2 regions of the Sporosarcina sp. GTC18466 genome follow, and region 1 is predicted to be linked to the other one. Evidence: a T-box and tRNA genes for the amino acid it is inferred to sense, from the RefSeq annotation. Region 1 holds a T-box; the other holds one or more tRNA genes.
What was found. The T-box of region 1 lies ahead of serS (serine--tRNA ligase). A T-box ahead of a tRNA ligase gene usually reads a tRNA of that ligase, here a tRNA-Ser.
Positions count from the first base shown of each region.

Region 2: it encodes a tRNA-Ser, which carries the amino acid that the T-box ahead of serS (serine--tRNA ligase) is inferred to sense. The anticodon was not compared.

Region 1 covers NZ_AP044037.1:1,992,601-1,996,017, forward strand. Annotated here, with positions in the region: gene tadA (tRNA adenosine(34) deaminase TadA) at 1-188, shown strand, start outside; gene serS (serine--tRNA ligase) at 209-1,483, opposite strand; T-box leader at 1,554-1,764, opposite strand; gene ACZ5FK_RS09700 (NUDIX hydrolase) at 1,818-2,396, opposite strand; gene pdxS (pyridoxal 5'-phosphate synthase lyase subunit PdxS) at 2,821-3,417, opposite strand, start outside.
Region 2 covers NZ_AP044037.1:829,080-832,496, reverse strand. Annotated here, with positions in the region: gene asd (archaetidylserine decarboxylase) at 1-718, opposite strand, end outside; gene pssA (CDP-diacylglycerol--serine O-phosphatidyltransferase) at 772-1,305, shown strand; tRNA gene ACZ5FK_RS04195 (tRNA-Ser) at 1,442-1,532, shown strand; gene ACZ5FK_RS04190 (hemerythrin domain-containing protein) at 1,685-2,098, shown strand; gene recQ (DNA helicase RecQ) at 2,165-3,417, shown strand, end outside.

The DNA.
Region 1 (3,417 bases):
CACGCGATCCGAAAGGGGGCTGCGTCCATACGCTATACCAGCTGCTGAACGACAGCCGGTTCAACCACGAATGTCTCGTCACGGAAGGTGTTCTCGGCAATGAATGCGGGGAGATGCTCACAGCGTTCTTCCGGGGGCTCCGGGAGAAAAAGAAAGCGCAGAAAAAAGCCATGCGGGAGGCCGATTGACCTCCGCATGGCTTTTTGCATCACTTGATGACGTCGACGCCGCCCATGTACGGGCGAAGCACTTCCGGTACGATGACAGAACCGTCCTCTTGCTGATAATTCTCGAGAAGCGCAGCAACCGTCCGGCCGACCGCAAGTCCGCTGCCATTCAATGTATGGACGAATTCAGGCTTCGCTCCCTGCTCGCGGCGGAAACGGATCGATGCCCGGCGCGCCTGGAAGTCTTCGAAATTCGAGCAAGACGATATCTCGCGGTACATCCCCTGCGTCGGAATCCATACTTCAATGTCGTATTTCTTCGCAGCCGTGAAACCGAGATCCGCTGTGCACATCTTCAACACGCGGTACGGCAAGCCAAGCAGCTGGAGTACTTTCTCCGCATGCCCCGTCAATTTCTCAAGCTCCTCATACGATTCCTCCGGCTTCACGAAACGCACAAGCTCCACTTTATTGAACTGGTGCTGGCGGATGAGGCCGCGTGTATCGCGTCCTGCAGATCCTGCCTCGGAGCGGAAATTCGTGCTGTACGCCGTATAGGCGATCGGCAGGTCCGCTCCGTCGAGGATTTCGTCGCGGTAATAATTTGTCACCGGCACTTCAGATGTCGGGATCAGGAAGTAATCTTCCTTCTCGATGAGGAATGCGTCCTCTTCGAACTTCGGAAGCTGACCTGTTCCTGTCAGGCTGGTACGGTTGACCAGATACGGCGGCAGCATCTCCTGGTAGCCATGCTCGTCCGCATGAAGGTCCAGCATGAAGCTGATCAATGCCCGTTCAAGGCGTGCCCCGAGCCCTTTATAGAAGACAAAGCGGCTGCCCGTCACTTTTGCCGCTCTTTCAAAGTCAAGCAGGCCAAGATCCGTTCCGATTTCCCAGTGCGGCTTTGCTTCGAATCCGAATTCAGGAATCTCGCCCCATGTACGGACTTCCACGTTGTCGTCTTCGCTTTCTCCGACGGGCACGCTCTCATGCGGAATGTTCGGTATGCGCATCAGCACATAGTTCAAATCCTCTTCCACCTGATGAAGCTCCTCATCCAGCTTCTTGATCTCGTCGCCAACCTCGCGCATGCGGGCTATCACATCATCCGCGTTCTCCTTGTTGCGTTTCATCTCCGCAACTTTTTGCGAAACTTCATTCCGCTCCGCCTTCAGCACTTCCACTTTCGCAATCAGCTCCCGGCGTTTTTCATCCAGGCCGACGAACAAGTCGAGATCATTGAGATCCTCGCCGCGCTTCGAAAGCTTCTCCTTCACTTCATCGAAATTCGCGCGGAGCAATTTAATATCCAGCATTATGGTTCCTCCTCTTTTTTCGTTGACGATGATGGGTTTCAGGCAATAAAAAAAGCCCTCCATCCCCTATAAAAGGGACGAGAACTACCCGCGTTGCCACCCAAATTGACCGGCAACATGCCGATCCACTCTCGGAAATAACGGTTCCGTGACCGGCACAGCTTACTGGCGTTCAGCCGTGCTCCTCAGGGACGGATTCGCAACTGTCTTTACCGGCTCGCACCACCCGCCGGCTCTCTTGAAAAGACTGGTTTGCTACTGCTTCCCATCATCGTCTTTCGATATGGACTAAATGTACACTTACTGTACTACAAGCGAATCCTTTTGGCAAGGGTCATCCGGTTCCCTCTTCCAATATGTCTGCTATGAACGCAAAGTAACCTGTTTCATGTGGAACAAAGTCAGACAGCTTCACCGCAGTGATCCGGCCCATCTTCACATCCCTGCAAGAAATATCTGTGGCTTCTCCCCTGAATAAAGCGATCAGTTCTTCGGTTCGTATGGCGTGGATGCTCTCCACCTCTTCCGCCTGCAGTGTAAAGTCGTCCGGCTGCCATGCGGATTGATACAGAAAGACATTCGCAAATTCATTGTCTGTAAAATATGGAAGATGGATGGAATCGCGAATGAATCCTTTTGAACTGATTTTTGGCAGGTCGACCTGTATGCCAAGTTCCTCTTCCACTTCCCGGATGCCGTCCATCATTTCTTCATCCGCCATGAGATGTCCCGCTGCTGTAATGTCGAACATACTTGGAAAGTCTTTTTTGACAACACTGCGTTTCTGGACATACACATGCTCCTGATCCACGAGCCAGCAATGGAACGTTTCATGCCAGAGGCCTTCCTTATGGATATTGTCCCGTGTTTCATTGCATACATACCGGTACTCTTCATCAAACACCTTCAGCATTTCCACCAAAAAGACATCCCCTTATCTATCGTATTGCCTGAATGATGCTTGCAATCAGGATCCATGTCACTAGTATAGCACCCACAGCACCGCCTATTTTAGTAAGAGATGGCGTCCTCTGAAAACATCGGCTCCTCGTCGGTTTCCGGACATCATCATCTCACGCGGCGCCAGGAATGTCACGAGCCCAAGAGGAAACCCAAGGGATGAATGCGATGATCGCTTGAGTCGGCATGGAAATTGCCTTCTTTTTGGCGTATTGCACCAAAAAATAAACGTGGCCATACCGACAGGGACAAACGTGATGAACGTGACGCCAGGATGAGGTACTCCTCCTTCCCTCTGTCTTTTATACGGTCAGCAAAACAGGAAGAGTTCAAAAAACCAAGACGGTAGATCTCCGCCCTGGTTTATCGAATGCCGTTCAGACGCCGCGCACTGCCATCAATTCACTTTCCGCAAGCTTCCCGATTTCAATCCCTTTCATCGGCGTGCCGATATCTTTCGACAGGTCACCGATCAGATCGTAGTTCTGGAAATCCTCCGTCGCGAGGACAATCGCCCGTGCGAATCGTTCTGGATTATCTGATTTGAAGATGCCCGAACCGACGAAGACGCCGTCCGCACCGAGTTCCATCATGAGTGCCGCGTCAGCAGGTGTCGCAACGCCGCCTGCCGCATAGTTCGTCACCGGAAGACGACCCGCCTCACGGATCGCAAGCAAAATCTCGTACGGCGCTGCCAAGTCTCTTGCCGCTACCATCAATTCATCCGGATTCATGTGGATGATCTGATTCACTTGCGCATTCACTTTGCGCAGGTGACGGACTGCTTCCACGATATTGCCTGTCCCCGGCTCTCCCTTCGTCCGGAGCATCCTCGCACCTTCACCAAGACGACGCGCCGCTTCGCCAAGATCACGAGCACCGCAGACAAAAGGCACTTTATAATCGCTTTTCAATAGATGGAATTCCTCATCGGCAGGAGTCAGCACTTCACTTTCATCGATATAGTCGACCCC
Region 2 (3,417 bases), 1.2 Mb from region 1:
GATGGAATCCTTTGTGTCCCTCGACAAACAGGATGACGGTAGAGCCGAAAGAAAAGAAACCGAACTCCTCGCCTTTCTTGCATTCCTTAGAGGAATCACGGATTTGGATGCTATTGACGTTCAGCGCACCGACTTTGACGATGGCAATCTTTCCGTGATCCGTGTCCATTTCCGAAATTAGCCGCTGGTTCGTCGCAAACGGCCTGTCGCCAAGACGCTGTCCCAGGTCATTGACAGGAAATGATACGCCGCCAAGCGCATACCTTGTTATAAGAGTTCCGTCGATCGGATAGTGGAAATGGTGATAATGGCTCGGTGATAAATAAAAAATATAGTAGAAACCGCTTTTATAGGCCGATGCCACCTTTTCATCGCCGAGAATGTCGTTTATACTATAAAGATGATCTTTGATTAAAAATGATTGATCATCTTGGATTCTGCCGCATGCGCTCAGGCAGCCGTCCACAGGAGAGACGAGCGCATTCGGAGATGAATCGACGGGGCGGATGCCCTCTTTCAAGTTCCGTGTGAAGTAGGCTTGCAGGCTTTCGTATGTTTCCAAGGGGTATTCTGCTTCCCCCTCATTAATACGATATGCTGACGCAAACGGACGTATCAGCGGTTTGCTTACTTTCGAGCCGGATATAAATTTGAGCAGTGAGGAAGAGACAGGATGGCCTGTCAGTTCCACGAAATATTTAAATAGAGTCCGTTTCATTGGATCGTCTCCTATGCGTATGAAATAAAAATTGAATAGTAGGAGGAACAAAAATGTTTTTATCAAGATACCTTGATTATACTAAAATCAAAGCCCAACTTGCTAATGCCATTACATTGATGAACCTTAGCCTTGGTGTCATCGCTATCATTCTTATAACAAAAGACCTCAGCCATATGAGCCTTGTCTTCATTTTCCTGGCAGCGCTGTTCGACCGGTTTGACGGGATGGTGGCGCGCCACTTCCACGCGGAATCCCTTTTCGGCAAGGAGCTCGATTCTTTGAGCGATTTGATCTCATTCGGTGTGGCTCCTGCGCTGCTGATCTATCATACCGACCTTTCCGCAATGCTGTGGGTCGGAATGGCAGCGACGATCTTCTTCATTATAACAGGTGCAGTGCGTCTTGCGCGTTATAATGTGAAGGAATTTGATGGAGCATTTGTCGGAGTGCCGATCACTGCGGCAGGTGTAATCCTTACGTTGAGCTATTTCCTCAGCCCGTATGTCGGTCCTGCGTTCTTCGTCTTTCTGATGGGGATCCTCGGTGTGCTGATGGTGAGCAACATCCGGATTGCAAAAGTGTAATTGGAAAGTGGAAGGCGCGCAGCAAGTTGCTGCGTGTCTTTTCTATGGTATGGAAGGAAGGATCAGGCCATAAAAAAATCTGTTTCCCTGTTTACAAGCTTTCCGATTTTGTGTATACTGTTTATTGTTCCATTACGGAGATGTACCCAAGAGGCTGAAGGGGACTGACTCGAAATCAGTTAGGGCGTTCACGCGCCGCGGGGGTTCAAATCCTCTCATCTCCGCCATACATAGAATATTTAAACGACAGTGCCAAAAGAAGTCCGCTTCTTCAGGCGCTGTCTTTTTATATACCACAATGCCGGTCCCTTTCAGTTTATCGATTCCCTTTCTTCTGGTATTCTAGTAGGTAGAAGAACGAGGACAAGGAGTGGTGGGAATGTCAGGACCTGCATTAAAACAATTGCAAGCGCACCGAGCCATCCATGATGGCGGACTATCAGGAGCTGTCGAGAAGACGGACCAGCTGATCGGATTCCTGGAGAAAGGGGACCGGGATCTAGCGGACCGGGCGGCAGATGCGTTAGTCGATTACTGGAAGACGCGCGTCATCAGCCATGCAGACGCAGAGGAGCAGGGGTTCTACCGGGAAGTCGAACAGGAGAATCCGGAGCTCCGGGATGCGGTCATCCAATTGACACGGGACCACGACCTGCTTCGGATCATTGTTGCAGATATCGAGGATCTTCGTGAGAAAGAGGGACTCAGTCCATCTGTTCTCCAGAAGTTCTATGCGTTGCTTGTCGTCAATGAAATCCATAGCCGGGATGAAGAACGGATGCTGTTGGAATGATAGGGAATTACGGACGTAAAGCGCCTTGGCGGGTGCTTTTTCCATGTGTAGAAGGGGGTGTGGACATTGGATGAGGCGCTGCAAGCCCTGAATACGTACTTTGGCTATCCCGGTTTCCGGACAGGTCAGGAGCAGGTGATCCGGAATGTGCTTGCCGGGAATGATACGCTTTGCGTCATGCCGACAGGAGGCGGGAAATCGATCTGCTATCAGGTGCCGGCTCTCGTCTCGGAAGGCACCGTCCTTGTCATATCCCCGCTGATCTCGTTGATGAAAGACCAAGTTGACGCTCTGTACCAGCTTGGAATTCCAGCTGCATACATCAACAGCACTTTGTCATCTGAAGAGTATTTCGGGATCATGGACAATGCGCTGGAAGGGAAATACCGGCTGCTCTATATTGCTCCTGAGCGGTTTGATTCCCCTTCATTTACCGAGCAGGTGGCCAAAATGGATATTTCCATGATTGCGATTGATGAAGCACACTGTATCTCTCAGTGGGGCCACGATTTTCGGCCGAGCTACCGGATGATCAACCGGGTCATTCCGTTATTTCAGAAACGGCCGGTCGTACTAGCGCTGACCGCGACGGCGACGCCTGCTGTACGTGATGATATTTGCAGCCAGCTCGACATTGATGAAGAGAACACGGTTATGACAGGATTTGAAAGAAGCAACCTGACCTTCTCGGTGATAAAGGGGCAGGACCGCGACCGATTCGTCAAAGACTATGTGATGAAAAACAAGGAAGAGGCAGGCATCATCTATGCGGCGACGCGGAAAGCGGTCGATCAGCTGCACCTGATGCTGAACCGATCGGGAATCAAGGCTGAGAAATATCATGCTGGCCTATCGGATGTGGAGCGGCAGACTGGGCAAGAACGGTTCCTGATGGACGAAGCGACAGTGATGGTCGCGACGAACGCTTTCGGGATGGGGATCGATAAAAGCAATATCAGGTATGTGATTCACTATCAGATGCCGAAGAACATGGAGAGCTACTATCAGGAAGCGGGTCGTGCCGGCCGTGACGGTCTCGATAGCGAATGTACATTGCTTTTCTCCTCGCAGGATGTCATTACCCAGCGGTTCCTGATCGATCAGTCGCAAGATGCGGGACGGATGCCGGCAGAACTCGAGAAGCTCCAGTCGATGATCGATTATTGCCATACGGAATCTTGTCTGCAGAAATTCATCATTTCCTACTTTGGCGAAACAGAAGCGTCCGATTGCGGAAGATGCGCGAACTGTACGGATACGCGGGAGAAGAATGATGTGACTGTGGATGTGCAAAAAGTGCTGTCATGCGTGATCCGGAT